4 regions of the Lachnospira rogosae (ex Hitch et al. 2025) genome follow, and region 4 is predicted to be linked to each of the others. Evidence: predicted binding sites of a transcription regulator. Region 4 holds the regulator's gene; each other region holds the start of a gene.

Region 1 (5,045 bases), on a different contig from region 4:
GCACCTATATCAGAAGCATTTGACAGAGATGATCTTAATAAAAAGGAGAGTGCTAATTAAGCATCAGCCTTTTGGTATTAAAAAAAGTACAGCAAATACTTTATTATGATAAAATATTAACTTGACAGAGCGATTTAGCAGGAATAGAATAAATGTTAATAAATTTTTAATATATTAAGTTATTTTGAATATATTTACTTATGATTAAATGTTTATGATTAATTATTGAAATGAATCAGGAGGAAGAGAAAGTGGCAAGAGTTTATAACTTTAGTGCAGGTCCAGCAGTATTACCCGAAGAAGTATTAAGGGAAGCAGCAGATGAGATGTTAGATTACCAGGGTTCTGGTCAGTCGGTTATGGAGATGAGCCATCGTTCCAAGGTTTACGATAACATCATCAAAGAAGCTGAAAAAGACTTAAGAGAGCTTATGAATATACCTGACAATTATAAGGTATTATTCCTTCAGGGTGGTGCATCGCAGTTCTTCGCAGAAGTTCCAATGAACCTTATGAAGAACAAAAAAGCAGCTTATATTATCACTGGCCAGTGGGCTAAGAAAGCATTTAATGAAGCTAAAATCTATGGTGAGGCTGTTGCTGTAGCTTCCTCAGAGGATAAGACATATTCATACATACCAGATTGTTCAGATCTTGATATTCCAGAGGATGCAGATTATGTATACATCTGTGAGAACAACACAATATATGGAACAAAGTATAAGACACTCCCTAATACTAAGGGACATATACTTGTATCAGATGTTTCATCTTGTTTCTTATCAGAACCAATTGATGTAACAAAATATGGTGTAGTATACGGCGGAGTTCAGAAGAATATCGGACCTGCTGGTGTTGTTATTGCAATTATCAGAGAAGACCTTATAACAGATGATGTACTTCCTGGAACACCAACTATGTTAAAGTGGAAGACACAGGCAGATGCAGATTCTCTTTATAATACACCTCCTTGCTACAATATCTATATCTGCGGCAAGGTATTTAAGTGGATTAAGAAGATGGGTGGACTTTCAGCTATGAAAGAACACAATGAAAAGAAGGCTAAAATTCTTTATGATTTCCTTGATGAGTCTAAGATGTTTAAGGGAACAGTTGTTAAGGAAGACCGTTCACTTATGAATGTTCCTTTCGTAACAGGTGATAAAGAACTTGATGCTAAATTTGTTAAAGAAGCAGAAGCGGCTGGATTTGTAAATCTTAAGGGTCACAGAACAGTTGGCGGTATGAGAGCTTCTATCTATAATGCAATGCCAATCGAAGGCGTTGAGAAGTTAGTTGAATTTATGAAGAAGTTCGAAAAGGAGAATGCCTAATGATTAACGTAAATTGTCTTAATAATATAGCTTCTGTAGGTCTTGACCTTTTCTCAAGCGATTATAATGCTAATGCAGCATTTGAAGAAGCGGATGCAGTACTTGTAAGAAGTGCTAAGATGCACGATATGGAATTACCAGATAATCTTCTTGCTATAGCAAGAGCTGGAGCTGGTGTTAATAATATTCCACTTGATAAATGTGCAGATAAGGGTATCGTTGTATTTAATACACCAGGTGCTAATGCTAATGCGGTTAAGGAACACGTTCTTGCAGCTTTACTTTTAGCTTCAAGAGATTTACTTGGCGGTATCAAGTGGGTAGAAGATAATAAAGATGATGCAGATATTGCAAAGTCAGCAGAAAAGGTTAAGAAAGCATTTGCTGGTAAGGAAATCAAAGGCAAGAAGCTTGGTGTTATCGGACTTGGTGCTATCGGACAGCTAGTTGCTAATGCAGCTATAAGCCTTGGAATGGAAGTATATGGATATGACCCATATCTTTCAGTTAATGCAGCCTGGAATCTTTCAAGCGAAGTTAAGCATATTGTTAATGTTGAGGATATATACAAGGAATGTGATTATATCACAATCCATGTGCCAGCACTTGATAGTACTAAGGGCATGATTAATAAGGCAGCATTTGATATGATGAAGAAGGGTACAGTCGTTGTTAATTGTGCAAGAGATGTACTTGTTGATGAGCCAGCTATTCTTGATGCTATTAAGTCTGGCAAGGTTGCTAAGTATGTTACAGATTTTCCTAATACAACAACAGCAGGTCAGGAAGGTGTTATTGTACTTCCTCATCTTGGTGCTTCAACTGAAGAAGCAGAGGATAACTGTGCTGTTATGGCAGTTAAGGAATTAAGAAACTACATAGAGAACGGTAATATTGTTAATTCTGTTAATTATCCTAACTGTGATTGTGGCGTATGTACATCAGCAGGAAGAGTTACAGTATGCCATAAGAATGTTCCAGCAATCATAAGCAAGCTTACAAGCGTTATGGGTGATGCAGGTATTAATATCGAATCTATGGATAACAAGTCAAGAGGAGATTATGCTTACTCTGTTCTTGATACAGGTTCAGCTATCACAGAAGATGTAACAGCTAAGCTTTCAGCTATAGATGGTGTTATTAAGGTAAGAGTTGTTAAGTAATTACAAAACTTAGCAGCAACAATTTATTCTGGATAATTAAGAATAATAAATGTTATATAATTTATTTTGGCAGGTGTGAAATTCGTTTTGCACCTGCTTTTTTCCTGCATAGTAGTGTGAAATGCCGAAATCGTTTCTGCTTGCATAATAGTGCGTGGCGGTATAATATTAGATTAAGTTAATTGTATGGTGTATTTATAGTGATATCGTGTATTATATGGATAATAAGGTGTTTAGTTGTAAAAGTTTGCAGGACAGCACATTGTATTAAGAATTGTATGTAAAATATGGTATTTGTGTTGGTTTGTTAAAGAAATAACCTTTGTTGTCAATTATTAATGGTAATGTTACACTATAATAGATTGGATATAGAAGAAAGCTGCAATGATGATATCAGATTATATATTGATATTAAATGATACATTGGTGTCTAATTATATGTTGATATTAAGAGGTATATTGATGTCGGATTGCAGATTGAAAGCAGTAATATTATTATAGAAAGCGAGGTCTATTTATTAGTGAGTAGATTAACGATATTAACTAAAGATAAGGCTCAGGTTACAATGGAGTCTTTGTATCAGGATCTTGAAAGACGAATTGTAGCCAGTCCTCCTGGGCTTTGTCCAGTTGACCTTACAAGGTCATTTATAAAAATGTGTCTTGCACAGTCGTGTGGTAAATGTGTTCCCTGCCGTGTAGGCTTAAGACAGCTTGCAAGACTTTTTGATAATGTTCTTGATGGTGAGGCAAATGAGGAGACAGTAGAGAATATTAAGCTTACAGCAGAAGGTATATATTATTCAGCAGACTGTGCAATTGGATATGAAGCTGCAAAGCTTGCATTAAAGTCAGTTGATGGCTGTATAGATGATTTTGAATCACATATACATAATGGTTTCTGTTCATGCAACAGTAACCAGCCGGTTGCTTGTGTTAAGTCATGTCCTGCAGGTGTTGATATTCCAGGTTACATAGCACTTGTACAGCAGGGAAGATATGCTGATGCGGTAAGACTTATAAGAAGGGATAACCCAATGCCAACAACCTGTGCTTATATATGTGAGCACCCTTGTGAGAACAGATGTAAAAGAACAATTATAGATGCACCTGTTAATATCCGTGGACTTAAGAAAATGGCTGTTGATAATTCAGGTATTGTTCCGGTTCCAGAATGTGAAGCACCGACAGGCAAGAAGGTTGCTATTATCGGTGGCGGACCGGGTGGTCTTAGTGCGGCTTATTATCTTGCACTTATGGGACATAAGGTTACTATATTTGAGCAGAGAAAGCAGCTTGGCGGAATGTTAAGATATGGTATTCCTAATTATAGATTTCCAAGAAAGAAGCTTGACGAGGAAATTGACTCAATACTTTCAACAGGAATAGAAGTTAAGAAGAATATAAGCGTAGGAAAGGATATATCATTTGATGATATAACCAAAGAATACGATGCTACATACATATCAATTGGAGCACACGCTGATAAAAAGATTGGTATAGAAGGCGAGGATGCCAAGAGCGGCATTACATCTGCTGTAGAGATGCTTCGTGCTATCGGTGATGGAGATATGCCAGATTATACAGGCAAGAAGGTTATCGTTATCGGTGGTGGTAACGTGGCAATGGACGTTGCCCGTTCTTCAATAAGACTTGGTGCGAGCAAGGTAAGCATTGTATACAGAAGACGTAAAGCAGATATGACTGCCCTTGAAGAAGAAGTTGAGGGTGCAGAGGCGGAAGGCTGTGATGTTCTTGAACTTATGTCACCAGTGCGTATTAAGCAGGACGAAGAAGGTAATGCTATAGGACTTATTGTAAAGCCACAGATGATATCAAGGGTTTCACACGGACGACCAGCTCCTAAGGCAGCGGCTAAAGATGAGGTTTTATTAGAAAGTGACCTTATAGTTGTTGCTATCGGACAAGGTATAGAGACTAAGAGCTTCGAGGAACACGGTATTAAGGTTCAGAGAGGTGTTATATCAGCACTTAATACAGGTAATATTACACCACAGGACGGAGAAATGTCTGAGGGTGTCTTTGCAGGTGGTGACTGTGTAACTGGACCAGCGACAGTTATTAAGGCTATTGCGGCAGGTAAAGTTGCGGCGGCTAATATAGATGAATATTTAGGATTTAACCACGAGATTACATGTGATGTTGAAATTCCGTATGCAAGCAATGAAGATAAGGTTGCCTGTGGAAGAGTTGAGGTTGCGTTAAGAGATGCGGCAGAAAGAAAGAATGATTTTGAGCCAATCGAATATGGATTTTCTTGTGAGGAAGCGTGTCAGGAGGCTGGACGCTGTCTAAGATGTGACCATTTTGGATTTGGAGCATTCAGAGGAGGCAGAGAAGAACAATGGTAAATGCAACAATTAATGGTATAGCTATATCAGTAGAAGATGGTACAACTATCCTTGAAGCTGCAAGAAAAGTAGGCGTTGAGATACCTACACTCTGCTATCTTAAGGAAGTTAATGAAATAGGTGCGTGCCGTGTGTGCGTTGTTGAGGTTGAGGGACAGGACAGATGTGTTACGGCG
Region 2 (5,045 bases), on a different contig from region 4:
TTGATAATATGTCTGAATGGTACAGATATATAACTGACAGGGAATACAGGGTGAGAACGGATAAGAATGAAGGCGTGTATCTTAGCACATTTCACGGTGCTAAGGGACTTCAATGGAAGAAGGTTATAATAATATCAGCGAATGAACAGGTGACACCATATGCTTATATGGGGAAGGTTGATGATTATGAGGAAGAACGCAGGCTATTTTATGTTGCTATGACAAGGGCAGAAGACGAGCTTGATATTATCTATATAGATGGCGGGTCAAGACACCAGAAGAGGTCAAGATATGTGCAGGAGCTTATAACAGTATAAATTTTAAAGTGTAAATTAAGTGTAAATTATCCTGTAAAATATTGCATTATTGTATATTTTAAGCCATAATATATTACATTATCAGAAGTTCATATAATAATTGGGAGAAGTATTAATGGAAAAAAGAGAGAAGAATAAAAATATAATTGTATTGGGTATAGTTATGGCAATAAGTCTTTCTGTAGCACTTAATATAGGGAATATATTTGGTGGTATAGGAACATTTTTTAAGATTCTGAATCCAATAATTCTAGGTTGTATGCTTGCGGTTATATTTAATGTGCCAATGGAAGCATTGTCAAGACAGTTAGAGAAGCTGTCAAAGAAAGTAAAGTTCTTAAGAAAAGAAAAGGCACGCAACGGGATAAGCCTAGTTGTGACAATAGTTATAGTTGTGCTTGTATTAGCTGTTATAATGTGGTCTATTATTCCGGATTTGATAGAGTCGATTACTGGATTTATAAAGAATTTTGATAATAATGTAAATGTAGTGACTGATATTCTGGATAAATATGATGAACATCTTACGTTTATTAATGATTATGTTGAAAAGATTGACTGGAACAGCATACTTAAAAAGTCTGGAGAGGTTGCCGGAGCATTTTTCCAGAGCATATTTACGGGTATTCCACAGATAGGTTCATCTTTGTTTAATCTTAGTATATCTGTGATAATTGCAGTGTATGTGCTTATGGATAAAAGACGCCTGCTTTCACAGACAGAAAGGCTTTTAGAAGCTGTATTTGGAAAGAAGGTATCTTCTAAGGTTACAGGTGTTACTAACCTTTTTGCACAGACTTATGCAAGTTTCCTTACAGGACAGTGCGTTGAGGCTTGTATACTTGCCGTGCTTATGTTTATTACACTTAGCATATGCAGAATGCCATATGCCGGACTTATAAGCATAATGGCGGCAGTGTTCCAGTTCGTTCCATACATAGGAACATTTTTAGCGTGTGTTGTTGGTGCATTTCTTGTGCTATTCACCAATCCGGTACTTACTATATGGTTTGTAATCGTATTTCAGATTGTTCAGTTTATCGAGGGACAGTTCATATATCCAAGGGTTGTGGGAAGCTCTGTAGGACTTCCGGCACTCTTTACATTAATGGCGGTGTTCTTAGGCGGCAAGTTCTTCGGCCTTCTCGGGATGATATTCTTTATTCCGCTCACATCGGTTATATACCAGCTCCTTAGAGATATGGTAAACAACCGCTTATCGTCAGATAAGGCTGGCAACAACACAACACCAGAAACAGGGAATGCGGATACTTTGAAGGCAGATAGTGGTAGTGCAGAGTAGTTGTAACTCTGATTTTAAATCTTCATAAATAACGTTATAATTGATAAAAATGCGGTGGATTGTTCTGCTGTATGATTAATAACGGGGTAATAATTAACCTGCTGTAATATATGTATTATAATATACATTTATTACAGCAGGTTTTTAATAAAATCTGTTTATAATCTTTTAGATATAATCTTTTGCAATATCTTTAAGAATATTGGCAGAGTCTTTTAATTTTGTAAGCTCCTCATCATTCAATTCAATAGGAATTACCTTCTGTACGCCGGTTTCATCGACGACAGCAGGAATACTAAGGACAACATCATTAAGTCCGTATTCGCCTGTCATAAGGCTTGATACTGGAAGAATGGATTTCTCATTACGAACGATTGCCTCGCATATTCTTTTGACAGCCATTGCAATTCCGTAGTATGTGGCATGTTTTCTTTCAATAATTTCATAAGCACTGTTTCTGACATTTTCAAATATCTTCTTCATAGACTGCTCGTGGTTGAAGTGACCACGAAGCTCGCAGAAGTCATTAACCTTAAGACCGCCTATTCTTGCATTGCTCCAGGCAGCAAGCTCGCTGTCGCCGTGTTCACCAATAATAAAAGCGTGAACGCTTCGGCTGTCAACGTCAAGATGTTCACCAAGCAGATATTTGAAACGGCCTGTATCAAGTACAGTTCCGGAACCAATTACCCTGTTAGATGGATAACCAGATTCTTTAAGTGCAATAAGTGTAAGAATATCTACAGGGTTAGATACAATAAGAAGAATTCCACCAAAATCACGTTTCTTGATTTCGCCAACAATTGATTTCATAATAGCCGCATTTTTCTTGATAAGGTCAAGTCTTGTTTCATCAGGCTTCTGGTTAGCGCCAGCAGTTATAACAATAATTGCGGCATCAGTAATATCATTATAATTACCAGCATATATCTGCATAGGTCTTGCAAATGATATGCCGTGGCTTATATCCATAGCTTCACCTTCGGCTCTTTTTGTATCTGCATCAATAAGAACCATTTCTGAGAACAGACCACTCTGCATAAGTGCAAATGCAGATGATGAACCAACAAAACCACAGCCAATTACAGCAACTTTTCTACTATTTACTTTCATAATTATACCTCATTTCTTATACAGCCGGATAATATAATGTCCAGTTAAGCTGGAATTATTGAACGGTATTCGTCTGTATATATTGTTATTTCTTTAACAAACATTATAGCACCACTTATAGTGTATGCAAGATTTATATTCAAAACATTTTTTTGTGCAAAATAATCATAAAATTATTATTAAAATTAACATATTCAGAAGATATGTTATTGACTAATTAGTGTAATATTAGTATTGTAATGAAATTGGTGGTAATTATATTTTGATATTCTGAGTTAATGTAAAATAAAGATTTAACATAAATGGGGGATTGCTATGAAGAATATAAAGAAGTTTGTAAAACGTAAAGGACATCACATAGCAGCAGTACTGGTAGTTGTATTGATATTAGTAACAGCCGGGGTATGTGTAAGCATACCTGTTATCAAGGTTACTAATAAAAGAAAGGCGAGCAAAGATGTTTTAGTGAGTAATACAATACAGGTAGCTGACAGCACTTATGGGATTCCTGGTAACAGTGCGGATGCAGATAATTCATATGTTGAATTAGCAGATGGTGACCCACAGTCGGATAATATGTCACAGGAATTAAGTGAGAATGGGATAGAGCTTAATATAACAACATTTTCTAATGATAATATGGCATATTCCAATGGCATTGATGTATCCAAATGGCAGGGAAAGATTGACTGGAATAAAGTCGCAGAAAGCGGAATTGATTACGCGATGATAAGAGTTGGATACCGTACAGATATATATGGAACTATATGCGAAGATGAATATGCGTCATACAATCTTGAGGGAGCACAGAAAGCGGGCATAGATATAGGTGTGTATTTCTTTTCGACAGCGGTTGACGAGGACGAAGCAATAGAGGAAGCATGCTGGGTCATAGATTATATATCAGCCTATGACATAACATACCCTGTTGTATACAATTGTGAAGATTATAATAATCCTTCAAGCAGAATGTATAATCTTAGTAATGAAGAAAGAACTAACAATGCACTTGCATTTATGGATACTGTGGACAGAGAAGGCTACGATGCCATGTTATATGCTGGCAAGGGTCAGATTGTTAATAATAAGGAATGGAATATACAGGATATAGAAGCCAGATATCCGATATGGGTGGCATCTTATAAAGATGGAACATATCCAGCAGTAGAACATCCTTCATACACAGGTGCGTGTGCTATGTGGCAGTATACTAATAATGCCAGAATAGATGGAATATCAGGATATGTTGACGTAAATGTTGCTTATTTTAATTACAATTCAAGCTTTAATTATAATTATGGCACACAGGCATCAGTGTCGGGACAGACACAGCAGAGCCTTAATACAGCTGAATTGGGAATTATCTTTAACAGTGTTAATGAGGAGGTAACTGCTAAAGAGCCGGTTAATCTAAGAAGTATCCCAGAAGTATCAGGTGATATTGTAGATGTGCTTGATAATGGAGATATAGCATTGCGAACAGGAATAGGTGATACCGGCTGGTCAAGGCTTATATATAATGGAAATGTTGTATATGCGGTTACGAGTTATCTTACAACAGATTATTAAATATCTATAATACCAGTGTAGAATTGTATGTGTGCAGTACGGAACAATCCGTAGGTATCATAAGCTGGAGGCTTTTCACCCAAGCATTATATATACAATATTTAAGAACGGAGATTTAATTAATGACAAAAAGAAAAATAACTAACAAAATACAAAGGTTAATATCACTTGCACTTGTTGTAGTTATGGTGTTTGCTTTTGTAGGCTGTGGAACTGCAACAGAAGATGTTAATGTAGATAATTCTGGTTATAATGCCGGTGCAGGTGCTTCAGCTGACAATCCATATACGTTTATAGATGATTATGGAAGAACAGTTACAGTAACTTCTTATAAAAGAACAGCAACACTTATAGGAAGTTTTGCAGATGTATGGATGTCTGCTGGTGGAAGTGTAGTGGCAACAGCTAATGATACATGGACTAATTTTGATTTAGGGCTTTCAAGTGATGTTGTCAATATTGGAAGTATACTAAATCCTAATGTGGAACTTCTTATAGCTTCAAGACCAGATTTTGTTATTGCAAGCTGTAATACAGATTCTAATATAGCACTTATGCAGACACTTGAAAATGCAGGAATAACAGTAGCATATTTTGATGTATCTAATTTTGAGCAGTATCTTAATATGCTTGACAAATGTACTATGATAACAGGCAGGAGAGATCTGTATAAGACTAATGGAACAGATGTTAAAGAGCAGATAGATACTATAAAATCAAGAGTTGATGGCAGCAATCCAAAG
Region 3 (5,045 bases), on a different contig from region 4:
TAGCGATAAGTGGACCAAAGTCTGTCATCGCACCAACACCAAGGAAGATAAGTGATGGCAGAATACTCCATTCATCTAATAAATAAAAATAATGTAACAAACCACCTACGCCATTGCTTGAATCTTCAATAGATAACATAATATCCGGGAAAAGATTAACAAGTAACATACCAAATGAAATAGGTACTAAAAGCAGAGGTTCATATTCTTTTTTGATTGCCAAATACATGAAAAACAGCGCAACCAGAATCATCAGATAATTACCCCAAGTGAGGTTAAAGAATGCTGTCTGGTGAACGAGGTTTCCCAATGTTGATAAAATATATTCCATTTTTTACCTCCGTATATTATCTCTACACAACTAATTGATATATCAATTAGTTCATAGAAACTAATACTTTACCTGACTCTACTGAATCACCAGCTGCACACTCAACTGTAGCAACTGTACCATCCTGTGGTGCACAGATTTCATTTTCCATCTTCATAGCTTCAAGAACGAGTAATACATCACCCTTCTTAACTGCTGCGCCCGCATTAACGTTAACCTTAAGAATCTTACCAGGCATTGGTGCATTAACCTTTACTGCACCCTGTGCGCCTGCTGGTGCTGCAGCCTTTGGCGCTGCCTTAGGAGCTGCTGCTTTTGGTGCTGCTGCCTTAGCTGCACCTGCTGTGCTTCCTGTTCCTTCTTCTACAGTAACATCATATACATTACCATTAACTGTTATTGTATAATTCTTCATAATTTATTTCCTCCTGCTATTAACCTTTCTAATTGAACGAACTACAAGTCCGTCTGTAGATGTATTCTCTGATGCAGCAATAGCTGCTGTTATAACTGCTATAAGTTCAAGATCATCAACTTCTTCATCCTGCTCTTCGCTTGAAACTATCTGAGCAATAGCATTATCAACGCCCTGGGCACCATTAGATGCTTCATTCTTAGCCTTATTTCTATTCTCAAACTTATTGATGTACTTAAATAATGAAATAATGAATGAAATAAATATAAGTACAACGAATACTGTTCCCATACCGATAAGAGTATTCATTACCGCTTTATACATCTTCTGTCCTGTAGTATATGATGGATTGATAGCACCATTTTCAAGTGTATAGTCATCATTAATTACGAATTCAAATGTACATTTATCATTTTTCTCATATGAAGTATCAACTGTAATAGTACATAACTCACCTGTCTTGCTATTGAGTTCTACATTAATTTCATTGATACTCTTTAAAGCACCTAACTCACCTCTTGTGCTATTCCAGCTATTATAAAAAGCTATTGTCTTAACACTAATTCCACTCTGGTCAACAATGTATAACTTATTATTTACCATTGTAAGTGATTGAGCTGCCTCTGCATCCGCTGTTATCTTAGCAGAATCATTCTTATCAAGATATGTAATCATATCTTTAACCCAGTCTACAAGATAAGCCTCACTGGCATCAAGCTGCTGCTGTTTTAATTCTGTCTTGGCACTTGCTGTTGATATAGTGCCATTAGATGAACTGCAGGCTGTCATACAGAATACACAGATAAGTAATGAGAATAACACTAAGAACTTTTTAAACTTAATTTTCTTCATATTATCACCTCTTCAATTATACTGTGCCATGCTTCTTATCTGCACGAACCTCTCTTTTATCAAACAACATTTCAAATGCTGCAATAATGTACTTTCTTGTATCTTCTGGGTTAATAATTGTATCAACATAACCTCTTGCAGCTGCCTGCTCAACGCTTGACTGTAATGCTGCATATTCAGAAGCCTTTTCATTAATCTTAGCTGTAACATCATCTGCTGCTGCGATTTCATCAGCATACATAATCTTAGCAGCTAAAGAAGCATCCATCATACCGATGCTTGCCTGTGACCAGGCATATACCATATCTGCACCTACTGACTTAGAATTCATAGCTACATATGCGCTTCCATAAGCTTCACCTGTAATTACATTAACCTTTGGCACATCTGCGTTAGAAAATGCATATACTAACTTAGCAGCTGCCTTGGCAATTGTCTTCTCAGCTCTTACATTAGCTTCAAAGCCCTTAACATTAGTAAGCGAAAGCACTGGTATTTCAAATGCGTTACAGAATGTTACGAATTCGGCTGCCTTATAAGCTCCATCTGTAGTTAATACAGCTGCAAACTCTTCTGCCTTTTCGCCATTCTCATCATATATTGCTGTTCTGTTAGCAACAGCACCAACTGTAACTCCATCAAGCTGAATGAAGCCAGTTACCATTTCCTTAGCATATTCAGCCTTAACTTCTACAAATAATCCATCATCTGAAATATCTGTAAGAGCAAGTGCAGCATCAGCTATCTCTGCTGACATATCAGCGCATACTCTGTTAAGGTCGTCCTGATTATCTGTGTATACAGCACCTTCCTCATTATTAGATGGAAGCATTGATACAAGCTGTCTTACTCCATTAGCGATTGTTTCTTCATCACCAATGAAATCTGCAACACCTGCTTTAGCCATAAATTCTGCACTTGATGTATCAAGCTTAGATTCATAGTTGCCATCTAATGCGTTAGGACTGTTAACAAATAACTTAGCCTTCTTTTCTTCCACAAATACGAAATCTGAAAGTTCTGCAAGAACAGCAAGACCTCCACCACATTCACCGTATACGGCTGTAATCTGTGGAACAATTCCAGAAGCTAATGACATATTCTTATAAATCTGTCCAAAGCCGTCAAGGGCGTCTGTTGCTTCCTGAAGTCTTAAACCTGCGCAGTCAATCAGACCAATCACAGGAGCTCCCATTTTCATTGCCTTCTCATAAAGATTAGCAATCTTCTTGGCATGCATCTCACCAATTGTTCCGCCTAACACAGCAGCATCCTGGCTATACACATACACAAGATTTCCATTGATAACTCCATATCCTGTGATTACACCATCAGATGGAGCCTTTTTTTCCTGCATGTTAAAATCTGTTGCTCTTGCTGTAACAGCCGCTCCGATTTCAACAAAACTGCTATCATCAAGAATTGCTTCGATTCTTGATAAAGCCTGTGTAGTATTACTCATCACCGAGACCTCCTCTTTGTTATATATTGCTTAATGCAAACAACTATTGTTTATTTTATAACAATGTAAGTTAAATTACAAGAGATTTGTTGTTGCTTTCCACGTTATTTTGTTAATTTCATACGCATTTTTCATTAATTTTGCACATAGGACATATATGTTATTAATCTTTTGTTTCAAGAACTATAATAAGTCCTTTATGAACCTTAATTATTCCCTGTTCATCTTCTACCTCGTTGCTCTGGCATATACTTAATCCCTGCTTTAATTCATAATTATCAAGCGTATATTTAAATCCCTCAAGGCTTAAACTGACATTTTCTGACATAGGAATAATTGACACATATCTTCCATACTGGCTGTCTTTACGAATTATATGTATTCCATCAGCCTCACTTAAAAGATATATATAATTGTGTTCATCAACTATATGGCAGTCCTTTCCACAATCAGCCACCACCTTCATATTTCCTATATTGGTAATTGTGTGATCCATTCTTGTTCCTGTCGCACCAAGTATATATATGTCTGTTGCACCCTTTTTAAGTGCTGTCATAATCGCAAGATGTGTGTCGGTATAATCTTTTTCTTTAGGATATGTCTCAAATTCAGTATTACTCTTATATGTGTCAAGCACATCTTTATCTACTGAATCGTAATCTCCAAGCAGATAATCCACCTTCAATCCAAGCTTATCAGCATACTCAAGCCCGCTGTCAGCCGCTATGCAATAATCAAATGTCTGATTATCAAGCCATTCCTTAGCCCACGCAACATTAATACTTCCACCTGTAACAATAAGAGCCTTGCTCATCTTCTATAACCTCCTTTTTAATTATCAATCTTTTAAATTTTCTGCCCATGTTCTTTAATTTTTCACATTTATACTTTATAATTAACCAAATAGTAATTAAGCGTATATATTTTAATAAGCAGACAGCATTTTCATTCTGCTTACATCTGGTAATAGTACCACATTTTACTGCTTATATATAGTTTAATTTACGCGAAGCATTTTAATGCTACATATTACATATTATTTATATACACAGAAAGGAGATTATTGTGAGCAGCTTAAATTCACAGTCAGACAATACAGTTGATGAACACATCATTGACGAAGCTAAGCAATCTGGCATTTCTGAAAAAGAAGCCAAAAATATTATCGAGGAAGAAGAAGGCATTGAGCTTTTACAGCACTCTGGCAATCTGTATGAGTCAACAGATGACAAATATAAAGATAACTTGTCGTCTGCAATAACTTTTTTTGTATGCGGTGCTGCTGGAATTATAATTCTTATTCTTAATGACATCGGAATATTAAAGTTTGTAACAAAAGGTAGTTCTAATTTCATACTTGTAAATGTTGTTCTTGGTCTTTTATTTGTTGGATTTATCGCAATAGGTTTCTGGTCTTTAAAGTATTCCAAGAAAATCAAGTCAAACGCCTCTATCGAAAATGAAGCAACGGACACTATTATCAACTGGCTTAATGACAATGTAACCAAAGAAGACATTGAAGGTTCTTACAACAATGATATTGCAGAAGAAATGAAATATTTCAACAGAAGTGATTACATCAAAAATGCTATTATGAAACAGTTCCCTGACACGTCTGAAGGGTTATGTGACACTATCTCTGATAAATACATTGACAGCATTTTCAATATGTAAATCAACTTTACAAAAACAAAAAGAATATACAGGCTTCTATAAAAAGCATACAATCAGCTTTATAAAAACACTGGCTTCCATAGAACCATACAGTCTGCTATAAAATCACGCAGCCTGTCAATGCTAAATATTACCCAGCTATAATCAGGCTATAACATAAGATAAGCAAAAGCTGTTGGTTTATTATCTAAACACTGATAATAAATCAACAGCTTTTTACTATTATTGTAAATATAATTACTTACTTTGAAAGGTACTCATCAATACCCTTAGCAGCAGCTTTACCAGCTCCCATAGCAAGAATAACTGTT
Region 4 (5,045 bases):
TTATCCACTAATGTCTCTGTATTCTTAACAAAATCTCCACATTCCTCATCAGTATCATATGTATCAACAATACATTCCATATTGCCCGTTATAACTGCTGTACGGTTGCTTATATGCGTAAGGGTTCTTACAAGCCCTGCACCTATACGTGCCGCCGCTCTTGAACTTAATACTGCTGCACCTCCATAAAGCCTTGAACCAGCTATTACAAGTGCCTTTCCAAATGTTCCTTTATTGCCATCAGGCTTTCTTAGCGGAAGCATATCAGATATATCACTATAATCATATGTGAAAATATCCCTTGTCATATCCGGGTATTGTGCAAAACCTATATCTTTTCTTATAATCTTCCCACAATATGAAGCTGCTGGATATAATATATGTCCGATTTTTTCAAATCCAAAGGTAACTGTTATATCAGCATTAACCGCAGATCCCATAACCACACCTGTCGATGCACTTATACCTGATGGTATGTCAACAGCCACAACAAGCCTGTTTCCATTATTGTCGCTATTCTGTGTATACTGTGAACGCACTGATGTACTGCATTTATTAATTGTATCTACTACTATTCTGGCCTCTCCTGCCAGTTCTCTTGATAAGCCATTGCCAAATAAGGCATCTACAATAACCCCATATTTAGAAAAATCCGGGCTATTAATACATTCTATGCCCAGATTCTTTATTATGTTCAATTGTATATCGAATTCTTTGGTAGAAGCGTGTGAGTTAATTATATACACATCCACATTGTAGCCCTTAAGATAAAGCTGTCTTGCCACCGCAAGTCCATCTGCCCCATTATTGCCACGTCCACATACGCATATAATGTCTGTATGTATATTTCCTTTAACCTTGCTTTCAATAGCTTCTGTCACTGAGAGTGCGGCTCTTTCCATAAGCACAACTGATGGTATACCAAGAGTATTAATTGAATAAGAATCCACATTCTTCATAGAAGCCGCATCTAATACATATCTCATTACTGCTTATCTCCTACATTGCCTTCATTAATTCTGTCAACTGCACTACAATTCTCAGGTCCGATAATATCGTGTATAAGAGAATACATATTATTATTAACAGTTTCTTTATCCTGTTTTATAAGAATATTCTTCTTAAGCTTGACTCTTGTAGCATTAATCCACTTATCAAGTACCTCTATATCCTCTGTATTGGCATTCATTCTGTCATAGCAGGCTTTAAGTGTCTCTGTAAGAAGCTTCTCGTTAGCCCTTGCCAATTCTCTTGGTACTTCTAAGAGTTCATCTTCAAGCGAAGCTATCTTGTCATTAGACTCCTGTATAAGTCTTTGGTTCTGGCTCATACGCTTCTGCTTCTGCCTGCTTGAATCATCATCTTCCATATTCTCAACAACATCATTGATAAGCTGCTTTTTAAGCTTCTTGATGTCTTTAATGTCATTATTAATTCTTCCCTGCTTCTTAAGCAGTTCATTAACCTGTTTCTCCCAATACGCAATCTCATCTGTCTTATTCTTCTCGTTAATAAGGTGATACCATCGCTCATCAAGCGTAAGAATCGGAATATTCTTAAATACATCACTATTCTTTAACAATTCATAAGTTATCTTAGACACCATCAATTCCCCCTTTGGATTTAATATCTTTATGAGTGCTTATTGGCAATTGTGTAAGAAAGTCTCATAAGGCTTTCTGATAAATGTACATTCTCAACTATTACGTCATCTGGCAGATTAAGATCTGTATGTGCGAAATTCCATATAGCCTTAATTCCTGCATCTGCAACCTGCTTTCCGATTTCCTTAGCCGCCTGCTTTGGTATTGTCAGTGCAACTATCTCTATATCGTTCTTATGTATAAAATCGGCAAGTTGATCCATCATCATTATATCTATTCCGTGAATGCTTTCACCTTTAAGCTCTGGATTGTTATCAAATACGCCGCATATAACAAAACCACGCTTCTCAAAGTCTGTATAATTAACAATAGCACGTCCAAGGTTACCAGCACCTATTATTATCATATTATGCTTCCTGTCTATTCCAAGTATCTTGCCTATCTCATCATAAAGATACTTCACATTATATCCATATCCCTGCTGTCCAAAACCTCCGAAATTATTGAGGTCCTGTCTTATCTGTGATGCTGTAACTTTCATTCTCACACTTAAATCTTTAGATGAAATCCTCTGAACACCACTTTCTATAAGTTCGCCCAGATATCTGTAATATCTTGGCAATCTTCTTATAACAGCCGATGAAATCTTCTTATTCTCTTCCATAACATTCTCCATTCCTGTGCAATACTGCTACGAAAAGGAGATGGGAAACCTGTAATTACCAGCTTCCCATCAGCCTTCAAAATTAATGTTAATTATATAACTATTTTGCTAAAAAGTAAAGAAATGTACTCTATCCAAGCACTCTCTTAGCAATATCCACAGACTCCTTTGCATCCTTTGAATAGAAATCCGCATGTATTTCCTTAGCATATTCAGGAGTAAGCACTGCTCCTCCTACCATAACCTTACAATCAAGATTGTTCTTATGTATAAGTTCTATTGTCTTTTTCATTGAAACAAGTGTTGTTGTCATAAGTGCTGACAGACCACAAAGCTTCGCACCATTTTCTTTAATCGCATCTACAACAACCTGATATTCAACATCCTTTCCAAGATCAATAACCTCATAACCATAATTCTCAAGAAGTACCTTTACGATATTCTTTCCAATATCGTGGACATCTCCCTTAACCGTCGCAATAACAATCTTTCCCTTGCTTACAGGTGCATTATTGCTCATAATCATATGTTTTCTTATAACCTCAAACGCTCCCTGTGCAACGCCAGCCGCCATTATAAGCTGTGGCAGGAATAATGTTCCCTTCTCGAACTCCTCACCTATCTTATCAAGTGCAGGAATCAAGGCATTATTAACAATGTCCATAGAATCCATACCTGCAAGAAGTTCTTCTGTTATTGCTGCACCTTCATTTTTTAGACCTTTCTCTACTGCATAGAATAAGTCATCACAGGTATAACTGCCCTTCTTATCCTTAAGATTAACACTTCCACCTGCCTGTGCTGTCTGACCACCCTGTACTGCATTTGCCGCTGTATTCATTGGATTAATCTTGCTTATATTAGGCATTGAAGCATAAGCCTTAATATAATCAACAGAATTCTTATCTATATTGGCAAGAAGCTTATATGCCCTTACTGCCCCCATCATCTCATATATGTTAGGGTTAATAATCGCAAGATCAAGACCATTCTGCATAGCCATTGTTAAGAAAATGTGATTGACAAGCACTCTGTTAGGAAGTCCGAAAGATATATTCGATACACCAAGCACCGTCCTTAAGCCAAGAGTATGCTTAACCTCATAAAGTGCATTAAGCGTTTCCATTACCCCCTCCTGTTCGGCTGAGGCTGTAAGTGTAAGACAGTCTATATATATATCCTCTTTAGGAATTCCTATAGCTATTGCCCTGTCCATAATCTTTCTTGCTATGGCAACTCTGTCTTCTGCTTTCTTAGGAATACCATCTTTATCAAGAGCAAGGCCAATTACTGCCGCACCATATTTTTTTACTATTGGCAGAATGTTATTAAGAGAGTCTTCTTCTCCATTAACTGAATTGACAATCGGCTTACCATTATATACTCTTAATGCAGCATCAAGAACCTCAGGTATAGTTGAGTCAAGCTGGAGAGGCACATCCACAACCGACTGAAGTGCTTTCACAGTATCAACCATCATCTGTCTTTCATCAATTCCCGGAAGTCCTACATTGACATCAAGAATATCAGCACCCGCACCAGTCTGTTCTAATGCCTGTCCAAGTATATAATCCATATCATTATCTAAGAGTGCCTGCTTAAATACCTTTTTACCTGTTGGGTTAATTCTCTCTCCTACAACTCTTGGCTGGTCAACTATAACTGTGCTTGTAGCTGAGCATACAGCCGATGGCATTTTCACTGGTTCTTTTGCTAAATTGCCTTCTTTATGTAACATATCTGATAAGCACTTTATGAATTCAGGAGTTGTTCCACAACAACCACCGAATATTTTAATGCCATACTTTCTTAAATCCTTCATAAATTCAGCAAACTGCTCTGCTGTCACATTATATTCATTAGTAACAGGGTCGGGAAGTCCTGCATTAGGCTTTACTATAACCGGAAGATTAGTCCAGCCTGTAAGTTCCTTAATAACCGGCTCAAGTTCCTTAGGTCCAAGTGAACAGTTGACACCTAAGGCATCAACTCCAAGTCCTGATATTGTAAGTGCAAATGAAGATATCTGACATCCTGTAAATGTACGCATATTTTCTTCAAATGTCATAGTCGTCATTATTGGAAGCTGGCTATTCTCCTTTGCTGCAAGCACTGCCGCTTTCACATCTAACAGATCTGTCATTGTCTCAAATACAACAAGATCTGCACCTGCCGCCTCACCAGCCTTGACTATCTCAGCATACATCTCATAAGCTTCCTCAAAGCTTAATGTACCTGTTGGCTCTAGAAGCTGTCCTATAGGTCCTACATCAAGTGCTACAAGTGCTTGTGGATTCACATTGGCACACGCCTTCTTTGCATTTTTAATTCCCGCTGTTACAAGTTCATCAACTGAATGCCCACATTCTTCAAGCTTATATCTGTTGCCACCAAATGTATTGGCATATATTATGTCTGCACCTGCCTTTAGATACTGCTCGTGTATGGAAATGAGAAGTTCTGGTTCTGTAATATTAAGCATCTCAGGTGTTTCACCCATCTTCATTCCTGCCGCCTGAAGCATAGTACCCATACCACCATCAAGAATTACATAATCCTTTTGTAAAAGTTCTTTTAGTTTATTCATTACAATGTCCTCCTGCTTCCCTGAATCTGCATGTACCTTTAAGGTTACACGACATACATCCTTTTTTCTGTGAACTGACCTCTCCGGTTGTAAGCCCAATAACTGCTGTTACAGACTTGGTTGGTGTCATCATATCAGTCTTTCCTATATTAAGCCCTATAAGCTTAGGTGCATTTAGTATTTTTAAGAA

The links. The regulator Rex, encoded in region 4, represses fermentation and respiration genes when NADH is low (regulators of the CRP and FNR family bind a similar motif). The targets are predictions, from matches to a motif close to ATTGTTAANTANTTAACAAT.
Region 1: a site for Rex is predicted at 2,801-2,820, ahead of WMO14_RS00290 (NAD(P)-binding protein). Genes of this name have one in related genera too.
Region 2: a site for Rex is predicted at 2,815-2,834, ahead of WMO14_RS08815 (L-lactate dehydrogenase). Genes of this name have one in related genera too.
Region 3: a site for Rex is predicted at 3,106-3,125, ahead of WMO14_RS01015 (acyl-CoA carboxylase subunit beta). Genes of this name have one in related genera too.

The regions. Positions count from the first base shown of each region.
Region 1 covers NZ_JBBMER010000001.1:72,513-77,557, forward strand. Annotated here, with positions in the region: gene ilvB (biosynthetic-type acetolactate synthase large subunit) at 1-60, shown strand, start outside; gene serC (3-phosphoserine/phosphohydroxythreonine transaminase) at 252-1,334, shown strand; gene WMO14_RS00285 (phosphoglycerate dehydrogenase) at 1,334-2,497, shown strand; gene WMO14_RS00290 (NAD(P)-binding protein) at 3,019-4,869, shown strand; gene WMO14_RS00295 (NADH-dependent [FeFe] hydrogenase, group A6) at 4,863-5,045, shown strand, end outside.
Region 2 covers NZ_JBBMER010000006.1:30,393-35,437, forward strand. Annotated here, with positions in the region: gene WMO14_RS08805 (ATP-dependent helicase) at 1-317, shown strand, start outside; gene WMO14_RS08810 (AI-2E family transporter) at 433-1,620, shown strand; gene WMO14_RS08815 (L-lactate dehydrogenase) at 1,789-2,733, opposite strand; gene WMO14_RS08820 (GH25 family lysozyme) at 3,049-4,302, shown strand; gene WMO14_RS08825 (ABC transporter substrate-binding protein) at 4,425-5,045, shown strand, end outside.
Region 3 covers NZ_JBBMER010000001.1:229,978-235,022, reverse strand. Annotated here, with positions in the region: gene WMO14_RS01030 (sodium ion-translocating decarboxylase subunit beta) at 1-331, opposite strand, end outside; gene WMO14_RS01025 (biotin/lipoyl-containing protein) at 378-746, opposite strand; gene WMO14_RS01020 (OadG family protein) at 750-1,598, opposite strand; gene WMO14_RS01015 (acyl-CoA carboxylase subunit beta) at 1,615-3,060, opposite strand; gene WMO14_RS01010 (thiamine diphosphokinase) at 3,224-3,874, opposite strand; gene WMO14_RS01005 (hypothetical protein) at 4,126-4,734, shown strand; gene gltA (NADPH-dependent glutamate synthase) at 4,976-5,045, opposite strand, start outside.
Region 4 covers NZ_JBBMER010000002.1:278,811-283,855, forward strand. Annotated here, with positions in the region: gene WMO14_RS03645 (NAD(P)H-hydrate dehydratase) at 1-986, opposite strand, end outside; gene WMO14_RS03650 (hypothetical protein) at 986-1,606, opposite strand; gene WMO14_RS03655 (redox-sensing transcriptional repressor Rex) at 1,633-2,268, opposite strand; gene WMO14_RS03660 (homocysteine S-methyltransferase family protein) at 2,399-4,855, opposite strand; gene WMO14_RS03665 (hypothetical protein) at 4,848-5,045, opposite strand, start outside.